Regions from separate parts of the Vibrio crassostreae genome, predicted to be linked through region 2. Evidence: predicted binding sites of a transcription regulator. Region 2 holds the regulator's gene; each other region holds the start of a gene.
The links. The regulator CRP, encoded in region 2, controls carbon source genes, mostly activating them, when cyclic AMP is high. The targets are predictions, from matches to a motif close to TGTGANNNNNNTCACA.
Positions count from the first base shown of each region.

Region 1: a site for CRP is predicted at 2,118-2,133, ahead of mlc (sugar metabolism global transcriptional regulator Mlc). Genes of this name have one in related genera too.
Region 3: a site for CRP is predicted at 2,663-2,678, ahead of udp (uridine phosphorylase). Genes of this name have one in related genera too.

Region 1 is NZ_AP025476.1:2,391,224-2,395,927, forward strand. Features, by position in the region: gene OC193_RS10590 (chemotaxis protein CheV) at 1-657, opposite strand, end outside; gene mlc (sugar metabolism global transcriptional regulator Mlc) at 825-2,042, opposite strand; gene pyk (pyruvate kinase) at 2,362-3,807, shown strand; gene OC193_RS10605 (patatin-like phospholipase family protein) at 3,968-4,704, opposite strand, start outside.
Region 2 is NZ_AP025476.1:3,157,224-3,161,927, reverse strand. Features, by position in the region: gene astD (succinylglutamate-semialdehyde dehydrogenase) at 1-242, shown strand, start outside; gene OC193_RS14275 (DUF1338 domain-containing protein) at 456-1,247, shown strand; gene crp (cAMP-activated global transcriptional regulator CRP) at 1,430-2,062, opposite strand; gene OC193_RS14265 (phosphoribulokinase) at 2,302-3,171, opposite strand; gene OC193_RS14260 (YheU family protein) at 3,249-3,461, opposite strand; gene OC193_RS14255 (hydrolase) at 3,569-4,561, opposite strand.
Region 3 is NZ_AP025476.1:1,162,541-1,167,244, reverse strand. Features, by position in the region: gene OC193_RS05450 (methyl-accepting chemotaxis protein) at 1-242, shown strand, start outside; gene OC193_RS05445 (DUF1887 family protein) at 440-1,606, shown strand; gene udp (uridine phosphorylase) at 1,804-2,562, opposite strand; gene OC193_RS05435 (zinc/cadmium/mercury/lead-transporting ATPase) at 2,876-4,704, opposite strand, start outside.

The sequences.
Region 1 (4,704 bases), 770 kb from region 2:
TGCTTCTAAGCCATCACAACACTCAATAATATTCAACCCAAGCTGCGACAAGGTGCCTTTGATTTGATTACGCGCTGTTGAAGAGTCATCAACGATAAGCACGTTACGTCCTATCATTTCCTGAGCTAACTGCTGATCTAACACACCTTCAGAGATCGATACATCGTAATCAATGATCTCAGCCAACACTTTCTCCACATCGATGATCTCGACGATCTTGTGCTGCTCTTCTTCTTGAATATGCGTGATAGCGGTTAGGTAGTTTGCGCGGCCTGTTGTCTTTGGCGGCGGCTGGATTTCTGTCCATGTCGTATTGACGATATTACGAACTTGCCCAACCAAGAAACCTTGTACGGTTCGGTTGTATTCAGTAATGATCAGGTTACTCTCTTGAGATTCCGCACGAGATGGCGGAAAGCCAATCGCACTTCGCAGATCAATCACAGGTACCGATTCACCACGTAGAGAAGCAACACCCGTAATATGATGGTGAGAGCCCGGTAAGCGAGTGAGTACTGGCACTTTTAGGACTTCTTTCACTTTAAATACGTTAATCGCAAATAGTTGACGACTATTTAAGCTGAATAATAAGAGTTCCAGACGGTTTTCACCGACTAGCTTGGTTCTCTGATCAACCGAATTTAAAACGCCAGACATACAACACCTTAGTGACAAATAATAACTGTGGCTACAATAGCCTACTTCAATAGGTTAAAGCAAAGCGCTAATGCACAGAATGCTTAAACTAAGTACAACAAATGATGTTATACAAAGCTTAAGTACATGGAAAGGTTCGGGGTAAGGCTTAAAGAAGAGAAAAAGAGTTAGCCTTCAATCACTTTCATTAGCAGTTGACCATCATATAAAGCCTGCTTGATGAGAGCAGCACCTGGCATGGTTGCCTGCTTATAAAAACGAGATTCCACCAGCTCTAAGTCTTTATGGTAAACCGATAGGCTCTGCTCTTCGATGCACTTTTGAATCGCTGGGTATAACACGCTCTTCGCCTGATTGATAACACCCCCCACCAAGATTTTCTCTGGGTTGAATAGGTTAATCACAATCGCAATCGCAGAGCCTAAGTAACGGCCTAACTGCTCAATCACTTCGACAGCCAATGGGTCACCATCAGCAGCGGCAGCGCAGATCTGTTCAATAGTGACGTCTTCAAACACAGTTAGCGTTGATTCTTCACCATTTGCCAGTCGCTCTTTGACTTGCTCACGGATCGCCTGAGAACTCGCGACCGTTTCTAAACAGCCTCGATTACCACAGTGGCAAAGCTTGCCTTCTTTATCGATCTGGATATGCCCCAACTCACCGATGTTACCGTGGCGACCTTGCAGAACGCGACCATCGAGAATGATCCCGGCACCTAAACCGTGGTGAATCGAGATAAGAACAGAGTTGTCGTTATCTTGTGAGTTACCAAACAGCTTCTCTGCTAATGCCCATGCTCGGGTATCATTGGCAATAAAAACTGGCAGACCGGTTTCTTTGTAGATCTCCGGCCCTAACGCTAAGTTTTCAACGTTGTAGTGCGGCATTTGCAACACAATACCCTGCTCTGAATTCACAAGGCCTGGCAGTGTGATAGCGATACTCGTCACCCTGTCGAGTTGCTCAGCATAGGTTTGGAAGAACTCATCGATTTCATGAAGAAGACGCGCCAGCACATCATCTTGATCACGTTCGTGAATATCAATTTTGGTATCGATAAGCACGTCGCCGCCCAATTCATGGAGCGCGATCGTCAAGTATCCGCGACCAAGACGCATCGACAAAAATTGCCAACCTTCGTTATTGGTTTGTAGACCGACAGCAGGACGTCCACGAGTCGTGGCTTCTTGAACCGTGGTCTCGTGAATAAGGTGAGCTTCAATGAGTTCACGGGTAATTTTAGTAATACTCGCCGGAGCCAACTCACTTTGCTTGGACAGATCGATACGAGAAATAGGACCTTTAAGGTCAATTAGTTTATATACACGACCAGCATTGACCTGTTTGATATGATCAATATGGCCCGGTTGAGCCATGTACATTTTACGCTCCAGAAATCATCAACAAGGTAATTTTTTTACTTTGCGAAGTAATTGTGAAGTCACTTGGTATATCGCCGTGACCAGTATCACGTATATACATGAATCTTTGTGTATCGAGTCAAATTGTTCGAGGAAAATTAACACCCACATCGATAAATCGAGACTTAATTTTCATAAAAAAACATCGCGCTTGAGTGCTAAATACAATAAATATCAGTAAATACAGAAATATCTTCCTAGCTCCCAATAAATTATCAATTAATGCATATACTTAATTCAGTCTTGTAAAAGATTACTTGGTCTCACTCTAGGAGTATTCATGACAGCCGAATTAAGAAAAACGAAAATCGTCACAACGCTTGGCCCTTCAACAGATAAAGGTAACGTGCTTGAAGAAATTATCAAAGCAGGTGCCAATATCGTCCGTATGAACTTCTCTCACGGCACCAGCGACGACCATATACAACGCGCAGAAAAAGTCAGAGCAATAGCAAAAAGACACGGCACTCAAATCGCCATTCTCGGAGACTTACAAGGTCCCAAGATTCGTGTGTCGACATTCAAAGATGGCAAAATCCAACTTGCCGTAGGCGACCTGTTCACTCTCGATAGCAGCCTAGGTTTAGGCGAAGGCAATCAAGAAGCCGTTGGCCTTGATTACAAAGAACTGCCTAACGACGTATCCGCCGGCGATATCTTGTTGCTTGACGATGGTCGTGTTCAACTCAAAGTAACCAAGGTCGAAGGTTGCCGTGTTCACACCGAAGTCATCATTGGCGGCCCACTCTCAAATAACAAAGGCATCAACAAAAAAGGCGGGGGCCTTTCCGCAGAAGCGCTAACAGAGAAAGACAAGCGCGACATCGTCACCGCCGCACAAATCAAAGTGGATTACCTAGCCGTATCTTTCCCACGTAATGGTGAAGACATGCACTACGCTCGTCAACTTGCACGAGAAGCCGGCTTAGAAGCTCACCTCGTCGCAAAAGTGGAGCGAGCAGAGACAGTCGCCACTGTTGAGAACATGGATGACATCATAATGGCCTCAGATGTGGTCATGGTGGCTCGTGGTGACCTCGGAGTGGAAATTGGTGACCCTGAGTTGGTCGGTGTACAAAAACAGCTTATACGCCGTGCCAGAGCGCTTAATCGAACAGTGATCACCGCAACTCAGATGATGGAATCGATGATCTCTGCGCCAATGCCAACCCGTGCCGAAGTGATGGACGTTGCTAATGCCGTACTGGATGGCACCGACGCAGTGATGCTTTCAGGTGAGACCGCTGCAGGTGATTACCCAGTCGAAACCGTAAAATCCATGGCAGAAGTGTGTATTGGAGCTGAGAAGATGGCGGGGGTTAACCAATCGAATTACCGTATTGACCGCACCTTTGTTACCGCTGAAGAAACCGTTTCTATGGCAACCATCTATTCGGCAAACCATATGGAAGGCATTAAAGGTGTAGTCACTCTCACCGAATCTGGCCGTACTGCGTTGATGATGTCTCGCTTAAGTGCTGACATGCCTATCTACGCGCTGTCTCGTAACGAAGGAACGCTCAATCGCTGTACCTTGTACCGAGGTGTTACACCTATTTACTTTGAGACAGAAGCCAAAGACAGCTTTGATATTGCGCTATCAACACTCACTTGCCTGAAGGAGAAAGGACACCTTAAGTTTGGCGACCTAGTGATCGTCACTCAAGGTGATATCATGGATGTAGCAGGCTCAACCAACTGTATGAGAATCTTGCCTGTCACTTAGTGTGTGGCCGTAAGGCGAAACGATTTACCTAATCTCAAAAGCAAAAAAGGGTTATCGAACTAAGTTCAATAACCCTTTTTCATTTCAGAACACGACTAACTAACGATCTGCTTAAACAACATAACGAGCTCACCGCATTCTAACTCAGCAACTTCGAAAATCACTTGTCAGCAGCAATGGTGGCCAACTGTGGCATGTGTGAATTGCGAGCGTTTTCCGTTGAAGTGTAGGTTTCTACAAATCGGTAACCGGCTTCTAAGCCCAATTCGTAATCGTGCAACAGATCTTCTTTGTCACTCATTAATGAACTCGATTTTAGCGGCTGACTTGGCGCTATTTGCACCACAAACGCATCGTCCGGTGGCGAATTCAAAAAGTCCTGAGTTAATGAATAAGTCTGGTAGTGCACCATCAACATATCAGCTAAGCCTGAATCAAACTTATCCCCAATTAAATGACTCAAACGATAAATATCATCCGCTCCAAATAGCCAGCGACCACCGTTCAGCAGGTCCAAATGCCCACGGTCACGCTTCTGCTCTTTTGATCGCATAATTTGTTGTTGGAAGAAAGAGGTCCAGTCGGTTTTCCACTGTTCCACTTTCTGTTGCCAATGACCTTGAACACTGTCAAAAGATTCGCGGAACCATTCCAATTCTTCGGCAGATATTGCCTTAGGTGCTTTAATTGAAGACTTAGTCGCCTGAGCTTCAGCCAAACCCACATGTTCATCCTCTAGCACGGGTTCAGTACGAATCACAACAATGGAACGAGCTTGCCTGCGCCATGCTTCTTGAACCGGTATGCATGCTGATACGCCACCGTCCACATAAGCACTGTCACCAATATAAATTTCATCATTGTACAAACGAGGAATGGCGCAGGTCGCAATCATCA
Region 2 (4,704 bases):
TTGTATCAACAGACGATTCTGAATGGGAATACTTCGTTGACCATATCCGTGCGGGTATTGTTAACCGTAACCGTCAGCTAACAGGCGCAAGTGGTGATGCACCGTTTGGTGGTCCGGGTGCTTCAGGCAACCTACGTCCAAGTGCTTACTACGCAGCTGACTACTGTGCTTACCCTATGGCTTCAATGGAAGGTGGCGAAACTCAACTACCAGCATCGTTTAGCCCAGGTATTGAGCTTTAATTTAGGCTAATGAGTCTTAGGCTCATTGGTTAAGCTTGAAATAGGGAAGTGGTGTTATCGCTTCCCTTTTCCATCCCGTCCGACACCTAGATTGGGCGGTAGATAATAATAGAACAAGTATGTCACAGGCTGATGGCTGCTGACTCTGTGTCTCAGCCTCTCCCTTTCTAATCCAAATTACTAGCTTGCTAGAACCTCTGACAAGGAGTCACCATGACGCCCGATCTACTCTTTAAATCACTATGGGACGATTACATTCACAGGCTGTGTCCATCGGCTGAGAAAGTGCATCACTTGCTGAAAGAAGATGAAGCGCTGATCAACGACCATATTGCACTGCGTACTTTTAATGTTGCCCCTCTCGGTATTGAAACACTAGCTAAGCCTTTCCTGGAACTGGGTTACAAGGCGTGTGGCGACTACCTGTTTGAGAGCAAGAAGCTAGTGGCTAAACACTACGAGCACCCAGACCCGAAGCAGCCAAAAGTGTTCATTAGTGAATTGAAGGTCGAAGAGTGTTCTAGTGAATTACAACAGATCGTTGCTAAGTTAGTTGAGCAGGTTGATGCAAGCAAGCTTCAAGGTCATGAGTTCTTGTTTGGTGGTCGCCAATGGGATTTGAGTTTCGCTGATTTCCAAGTACTAGCTAAAGAGAGCGAATACGCATCTTGGCTAGCGGCTCATGGATATGGTGCAAACCACTTTACGGTAAGTGTGAACCAGCTGAATAACTTTGATGAAGTGCAGGCGGTGAATGACTACCTGAGCGAGTCTGGCTTTACTATCAACGCATCTGGCGGTGAGGTTAAAGGCTCTCCAGAGGTCTTATTAGAGCAATCATCAACAATGGCAGACAAAGTCCCAGTTTCATTTGTTGAAGGCAATGAGATGATTCCAGGCGGCTTCTATGAGTTCGCTAAGCGTTATGCGATGGTCAACGGTGAGCTTTACACAGGTTTTGTGGCCGCATCGGCGGATAAGATCTTTGAGAGCACCAACGGTTAATAAAAGGTACGAGAACGGACTTATCCTAGATATGCGAGTACGCTTCGCTTCTAGGAAGTTTACAAATAGGATTCTGTGAGTTCTTCTCGTTTCTCGTATCTGTTCTATAGATCTTTAGAAAACAAAAAAGCCACCAAATTTGCATTTGGTGGCTTTCAAATTTTTGGCTCAGTTAATCGAGATTAACGAGTGCCGTATACCACGATAGTTTTACCGTGTGCAGAAATTAGGTTCTGCTCTTCTAGCATCTTCAAGATACGACCAACTGTCTCACGAGAACAACCAACGATCTGGCCAATCTCTTGACGAGTGATCTTGATTTGCATGCCGTCAGGGTGAGTCATTGCATCTGGCTGTTTCGCTAGGTTTAGTAGCGTTTGAGCGATACGACCTGTTACGTCAAGGAACGCTAAGTCACCAACCTTTTGGCTAGTTACTTGTAGACGGTTTGCCATTTGCGCTGAAAGACGCATTAGGATATCTGGGTTCACTTGGATAAGTTGACGGAATTTCTTGAAAGAAATTTCAGCTACTTCACAAGGAGATTTAGCACGAACCCAAGCAGTACGCTCTTGGTCTTCTTCGAACAAGCCAAGCTCACCGATGAAGTCGCCTTGGTTTAGGTAAGAAAGAATCATTTCCTTACCTTCTTCGTCTTTGATAAGAACTGCCACAGAACCTTTAACGATGTAGTACAAGGTTTCTGCCTTTTCACCAGCATGAATCAAAGTACTTTTTGAAGGGTACTTATGAATATGACAGTGTGAAAGGAACCACTCTAATGTTGGATCGGTTTGAGGTTTACCTAGAACCATAATATCTCACTTCCTCTGCAGGGTATGCTTGCCGCTTTCCGTATTTTAGCTAAGCCTGGATTGACTTGTAGGATAAGAGCACTCGTTGAGCGCTGCAAGCTATCTTGTGTTTCGTTTAAGAATAGTATCCTTTTTCAGGTACTATTTCTTGATTTTAATCGTGACCAAGCTACGATTTTTTACGCAAAATTGTGCACATGATCACGGTATGAAAAGTAATCAACCAGAATGTCGTTTTGTTAACCTATTTTTCCGGTTTCGATAAGTTGTTGCAGGATTGGCCTCACAATGAGCTCCATAGCAAAACTCATCTTGCCGCCTGGTACCACTAGTGTGTTATGACGAGACATAAACGAGCCATCAATCATAGCCAGAAGGTAGGGGAAATCGACGTTTTTGATGCCACGCAAACGTATAACTACGAAGCTTTCGTCTAAACTTGGAATTCCTTTGGCGTTAAGTGGGTTCGATGTATCTACGGTTGGAACACGCTGAAAGTTTATGTGAGTGCGCGAAAATTGCGGGGTAATGTAGTTGAGGTAATCATCCATTGAACGAACAATGGAGTCCATTACCGCTTCGCGTGAGTGACCACGATCGCGAGTGTCACGAACGAATTTTTGAATCCACTCTAGGTTTACGATGGGCACCATGCCGATCAGCAAATCGACGTGTTGAGAAACGTTAATGTCGCCATCAACCACACCGCCGTGCAAGCCTTCGTAAAACATCACATCGGAATTTTCCGGGATCTCTTGCCATGGCGTGAAGGTGCCCGGCATTTGATTGTAAGGCACGGCTTCATCAAAGGTGTGCAGGTAGCTTCTTACTTTACCTGTACCTTCGTTACCGTATTTACGGAAGAACTCTTCTAGCGCACCAAAGTCGTTGGCTTGAGGACCAAAGTAGCTGATGTGCTTACCTTGCTCGCGCGCTTTACGGATCTCGACATCCATCTCTGGACGTGTGAAGCGATGGAAACTATCCCCTTCAACCCAAGCTGCCTTCACGTCCATCATATTGAACATTTTGCGGAAGGCTTCTGAGGTAGTGGTGGTGCCGGCTCCAGATGAACCCGTCACCGCAATAATTGGATGTTTAGCGGACATGACAACCCTTGTCTTTTGAGTAACTTACTTGTTAGCAATCGTTTACCACTATAACACGGCTCCTTTATGAGCGCAGCTTAGAAGCGTTTTGTGACTTGAATATCAACGGTTTCATGGAGTTCAGAAAACACGATGCTGACTTCTCCTGAAGCTAATTGATGTTTCACTTGGTCAATCTTGTTTTGCAGTGAAACCTCTACGTCGCCGTAGTCTGTGCCTTCACGCAGCACGAACTCTTTGATGAGGTTTTCCAGTGTCTCTGGTGCAATGTCTTGCCATGGGATGATCATAAATACTTCTCTCTTTTATGTTCATGGATATGTTCATAGATATGTTTATTGATGTAGAAATATGTGTGCTTAGTAATGTTTTGCTTCTATTTACTAAGGCTCGGTCATTATGCCGAATCTTGGATACTTTCATAGTAGGCAGGCAAGGCTTCTTCTAACCAAAATCTTGGCTTGAGTGTGCTGCCAGTAATAAACCCAACATGTCCGCCTTTTTGGAACAGTCGATAATCGATGTTATCGGGTAGAACGAACTTTGGGATCACATCATCGGTCATGAAAGGGTCGTCTTTGGCATGAATGATCTGCGTCGGCAGTTTAATCTTGTTGAGCTTAGGCAGCGCAGAACATTGCGCATAATAATCTTGGGCATTTTTGAAGCCGTGCAGCGGTGCAGTGATTCGTTCATCAAACTCATACAGTTTGGTGATGTTCTTGATGGCTTCAGCTGTGATGCCAAGTTTTTCCTGTAGCAGGTTAACTTTTTTTAGCGCATTCGATTTTAGAGAGTTGAGCAGGTACTTCTTATAAAGCTTGGAGAAACCGCGCTCAATGCGACTAGAGCAACACGCTAAGTCAAATGGAGCAGATACGATTGTCGCCGCCGACAGCAATGGGTCGTCTGCGTACTCAGCTAAATAGTTCGCCAGCATGTTTCCACCTAAAGATATGCCAACCGCAACCTTAGGGTTATTCGGAAACTGCGCGTGTAGGTGTCTTAGGAAAAAGCGCGCATCTTCGACCTCACCTGAATGGTAAGCGCGAGCCAGGCGATTGGGTTTTCCGCTGCAGCCTCTGAAGTGCATCATTACCGATAACCAACCATCTTTAGCAAATGCATTCATCAGTCCGTTGGCGTAAGGGCTCTCAAAGCTACCTTCTAAACCATGGAATAGAACGAATATCGGCTTGTTACTTCGATCATCATTGCTTGGGTTGTCACCGTCGGGGGATTCGCTCCAAGCAAGATCAAGAAAGTCACCATCGGGAGTTTCTAAGGTTTGCCAGTGAGGATGAAACAGCGCCTGTTTTCTAATAAACCGTGGCACTAAGGTTTGTAAGTGCGGATTAGAGAGACCAGCGGCTGCGGTAAATATTGTCATAAAAACGATCCATGCTTCTTTGATGGGCTTTGATAACGTGTTGAGCTTGCAGTGAAACGCCCACGTTTTTATTTGAGCTTGGTTGATTCTCGGCATAAGCGCAAGGCTTTCACTTGTACGAGATACAAAAACAGGCTATGGGT
Region 3 (4,704 bases), 1.5 Mb from region 2:
CAAACAGTGCGATGGAAGAGATCCAAGCCTTGATTCTAGAGATTAGCCACATGAGCACACATATCTCTCAAGCAGCCGCAGAGCAGAGTGAAACGTCTGGCGATATCGCGCGTAATATCGAAGACATCAACCACATCGCAGATAAGAGTTACCAAGCGATGTCATCAATTGCAGAAGCCAGCCAAAACCTAACGATTCTGGCAAATCAGCAAGGTGATTTAGTACATCAATTCAAACTATAGATAAATGAAGAATCGATAGATATTTAGTGAGATTGTTGAGACTTCATACCCAATAGTGGTAACTAATTGAGCTAGGGCAACTTTTATCAAGGGTTGCCCTTGTTTTTTATGAGCTTTGTCATTATATGATTATTAAGGCTTGCTGCTTCCCGTTTTTTCTTTCACCTTTATGAGCGAGCCGCTATTAAGGAATTTATATGGCTGTTCATGTTGGCATTATCGATCAAGACCCTATTCGCTTGCTCACCCCTTTACTTGATAACCGAACGGTCAGCACTCACATCGTGTTTATCGGCGACAAGAATCAAGTCAGTATGTACAAACGTTTAGACAGCGTTTTACAGAAGCGCGACATTACCAGTGAGTTTTTCGAAATTCCGACCATCGTAAACACATCTGTAATCAAAGAATCTATCCAAACTCTTGCCGAAGACCTCAAAGCTCGCGGTCAAGAAGTGAAGCTCAACGCGAGTTGTGGCCTGCGTCACCGCCTACTTTCGGTGTACGAAGTATTCCGTACTTACCACTGGCCAATCTTCGTGGTTGAACCAAACAGTGACAAGCTGTGCTGGTTGTACCCGAACGGAAAAGAAGACGCACAAGTTCAAGACCGCATTACTATCGACGACTACCTAACGGTATTTGGGGCTCGTGGCGAGTTCAGCGATGTTCAGCTATCTCCGCAACTTGATCAGAAACTTTATGAACTGGGTGAACGTTGGGCAAGTAACGCGCTAGAATTGGGCCCAGGCCTTGCGACATTAAACTACCTTGCAACGACCTGCCGTAAAGAACAGAAGCTTGATGTTGGTCTCTCTGAGAAGCAACAAGGTTACCGTGAACTGAACATGCTGTTGAGCGATTTAGTTGAAGCGAAGATTGCGACTTACGACAATGGTATTTTAACTTTTGCTAATGAAGACGCACGCCGCTTCTCAAACGGTGAATGGCTGGAGACTCTGGTTCACAGCACAGTGAAACAAATCCAAGATGACATGCCGACCATTCAAGATCGTTCTTTGAATGTTCAGGTATACCGTCAACTGGGTGAACGAGAAGTTCGTAACGAGCTTGATGTTGCCTCAGTGGTGAACAATAAGCTGCACATCATCGAATGTAAGACCAAAGGTATGCGTGACGATGGTGATGACACCTTGTACAAACTGGAATCGCTTAGAGACCTATTGGGTGGCCTACAAGCACGTGCAATGTTAGTGAGCTTCCGCCCTCTTCGCCATAACGACATCACACGAGCAGAAGATCTTGGCCTTGCATTGATTGGCCCTGACGAATTGAAAGATCTTAAAACACACCTAACGGCATGGTTTACGGCTGCGGGTGGTAGTGAAGATCTAGAGTACTAAAAACAAATAAACTCATGAGAGCTAAATGCTCTTAAGCAGATTGTTAAAAAGGTGAATGACGATTAAGTCACTCGCCTTTTTTGTATCTGATACTTTTTCTTGTCTACTTTCTCTGCCACATAAAAAATGGCCACATCATTCGATACGGCCATTTTCAAAATTTGCAGTCAGTTTAAGACTTAAATCTTTTTTGCAACTTAAAGCATTTTACGAGCAGCTTCTACAACTACTTTGATTGAACGCGCTTCTGTTACTTTTAGTGTGTCGTGATCAGGCGTCTCTTTTTGAGTACGGTTGATGATTACACCAGCAACACAACCTGCTTTCAGACCAGAACTTGCACACATAGTTAGCAGCGTTGCAGATTCCATCTCGAAGTTTAGAACGCCCATGTCTTGCCATTCTTGCATAGAACCTTGGAAACGCTTAACAACACGACCAGAGAACGTATCGTAACGCTCTTGACCTGGGTAGAAAGTGTCACTTGAAGCCGTTACGCCCATGTGAACTGCTGCGCCTGATTCTTCAACCGCTGCTTTCATCGCTGTTGCCACTTCGAAGTCAGCAACTGCTGGGAATTCCATTGGAGCAAAGTGCAGGCTAGCGCCGTCTAGGCGAACAGAACCTGTAGAAACAATCATGTCACCCACGTTTACGTGAGGTTGGATAGCACCAGTAGTACCAACACGTAGGAAAGTACGAACACCAAGTTGAGCAAGCTCTTCTACAGCGATAGAAGTAGATGGGCCACCGATACCTGTTGAACATACAACAACTGGCTTGCCGTCTAGCTCTGCGCGGTAAAGCGTGTATTCACGGTGACTAGCAAGGAATACTGGATTCTCCATCTCTTCCGCAATTTTTTGCACACGAGCAGGATCACCAGGGATGATCGCCAGAGTAGCACCGTTAAGATCTGCTTCAGTAACACCTAAGTGGAAAACAGCTTGAGACATAGTTCGCTCCTTTTGGCTTATTGGGCTTTTTACCCTTATTTAAGCTCATAATAAATTCGTGGGGTACGAACACACTCTAACCAAGCTTATTACAAAATGAAGTGATACATGTCACACGAATGATCGCAACAAGAATTCAAGTTTCACAAAAAACCGATTGGCATCACAAAAATAAGCAATCCGTATACCTATGTTGCATACTAATGAGACAAAAAGCGCCTTTAACGTATTACCGCTAAAGGCGCTTTTTAGATTAGACGCTTTCTATATTCGTCGCTTTGAATGAGACATAATCTATGTCAGAGATCTGAACTTAATCCGCCTTAGACTTGAATCGAAGCAGACGTAGAGCATTTAATGTCACCAAAGCTGTCGCACCACTATCCGCTAACACTGCAACCCATAAGCCAGTAATACCTAATAAGCTCGTCACCAAGAATACACCTTTCAAACCGAGCGCTAGCGCAACATTTTGACGGATGTTGTTCATAGTTGCTTGCGATAGCTCAATCATCGCTGGCAATTCTGTTAAGCGGTTATGAGTTAGTGCTGAATCCGCCGTTTCCAAGGCAACATCAGTCCCTCCGCCCATTGCGATGCCGACATTCGCCGTTTTCATTGCTGGCGCATCATTGATGCCATCACCAACCATTGCAACGTGCGACTGTTGAGATAACTCCTCAACGTAAGATACCTTGTCGCTTGGAAGTAGGCTCGCCTTGTATTGCATACCAATCTTACTGCTGATCGCAGCCGCACTGCGCGGGTTATCGCCAGTCAGCATGATAGATTGAATACCCAAATCATTGAGTCGTTCAATCGCAAGCTTAGCGTCACTGCGTAACGTATCTTGCCAAGCAATCAGACCAATCACTGTCGTATTTTGCTCTGTTGATTCTTCTTGATCTTTAAGCTCAAGAGCAACCACAACCGTCTTGCCCTCGCCTTCCAATGCTTCTACCTGAGAAACCACATCGGCACCAAGATCGAACGCTATTTTAGACGGTGACAGAACCTGATACTTAACGCCATCAACATCACCTTCAACACCACTACCGATAAGTGCGATCTTGTTGTGTGATTCAGGAATCTCAATATTCAGATCTTTTACTTTAGCGACAAGTGATTGCGCCAATGGGTGAGTAGAGCCAACTTCAATTGCACCAACCACACGCAGCATCGCATCTTGTTGCCAACCCGAAAGAGGCTGAATATCCGTAACCTGAGGCTTACCTTCGGTCAGTGTGCCCGTCTTATCGAAGGCGATAGTTTGGATTTTACCAAGCTGCTCCAGTGCTGCACCGCCTTTAATTAGTGCACCACGTTTCGCTGCTGCCGCTAAACCAGAAGTAATCGCTGCTGGCGTCGAGATAACTAACGCACACGGACAAGCAATCAATAATAACGCTAGGCCACGGTATACCCATGTTTCCCAAGGTTGAGCGAACAACAGTGGTGGCGTGATAATAACGAGCAAAGCCACCACCATCATCAATGGCGTGTACCAACGACTGAACTTATCAAGGAAACGTTCCAGCGGTGCTTTACGAGACTCTGCTTCTTCAATCAAGTGAAGAATACGGTCGATTGCGTTTTCACCTTGTTTTGAAGTGATGGTTATACGAACCACTTTGTCCACGACGACGGCACCAGCCATAATGCTGTTACCTTCGGTGTGTTCAACAGGAACAGATTCACCGGTTAACGCACTTTCATCAAAGCTCGCCGCGTCTGTAATCAATTGACCGTCAGCAGGTAAACGAGAACCCGCAGCCACTTCAATCACATCACCAGGAACCAGTTCACTGACTGCTACTTCAACACGTTCACCGTTGATAATCTTAGTTGCATTTTCTGGTACCAATGCCATTAACGCTTGAACGCCACTTCTTGCTCTAGATGAAGCAAACGCTTCTAAGCGCTCACCAATCAAGAACAATAATAGAACCATCGCCGCTTCCGCGGTTTCACCCAGGTACAAAGCACCCAGTGCGGCAACACTCATTAAGGTTTCAATAGCAAACGGTGTACCTGAGCGTGCCAACTGAACCGCTTTCTTCGCCACCGGATATAAACCAAGCAAACAAGTTACCGTAAACAAGCCTTCACTTAATTGAGGATAGGTACTTTTCAGAAGCGCAG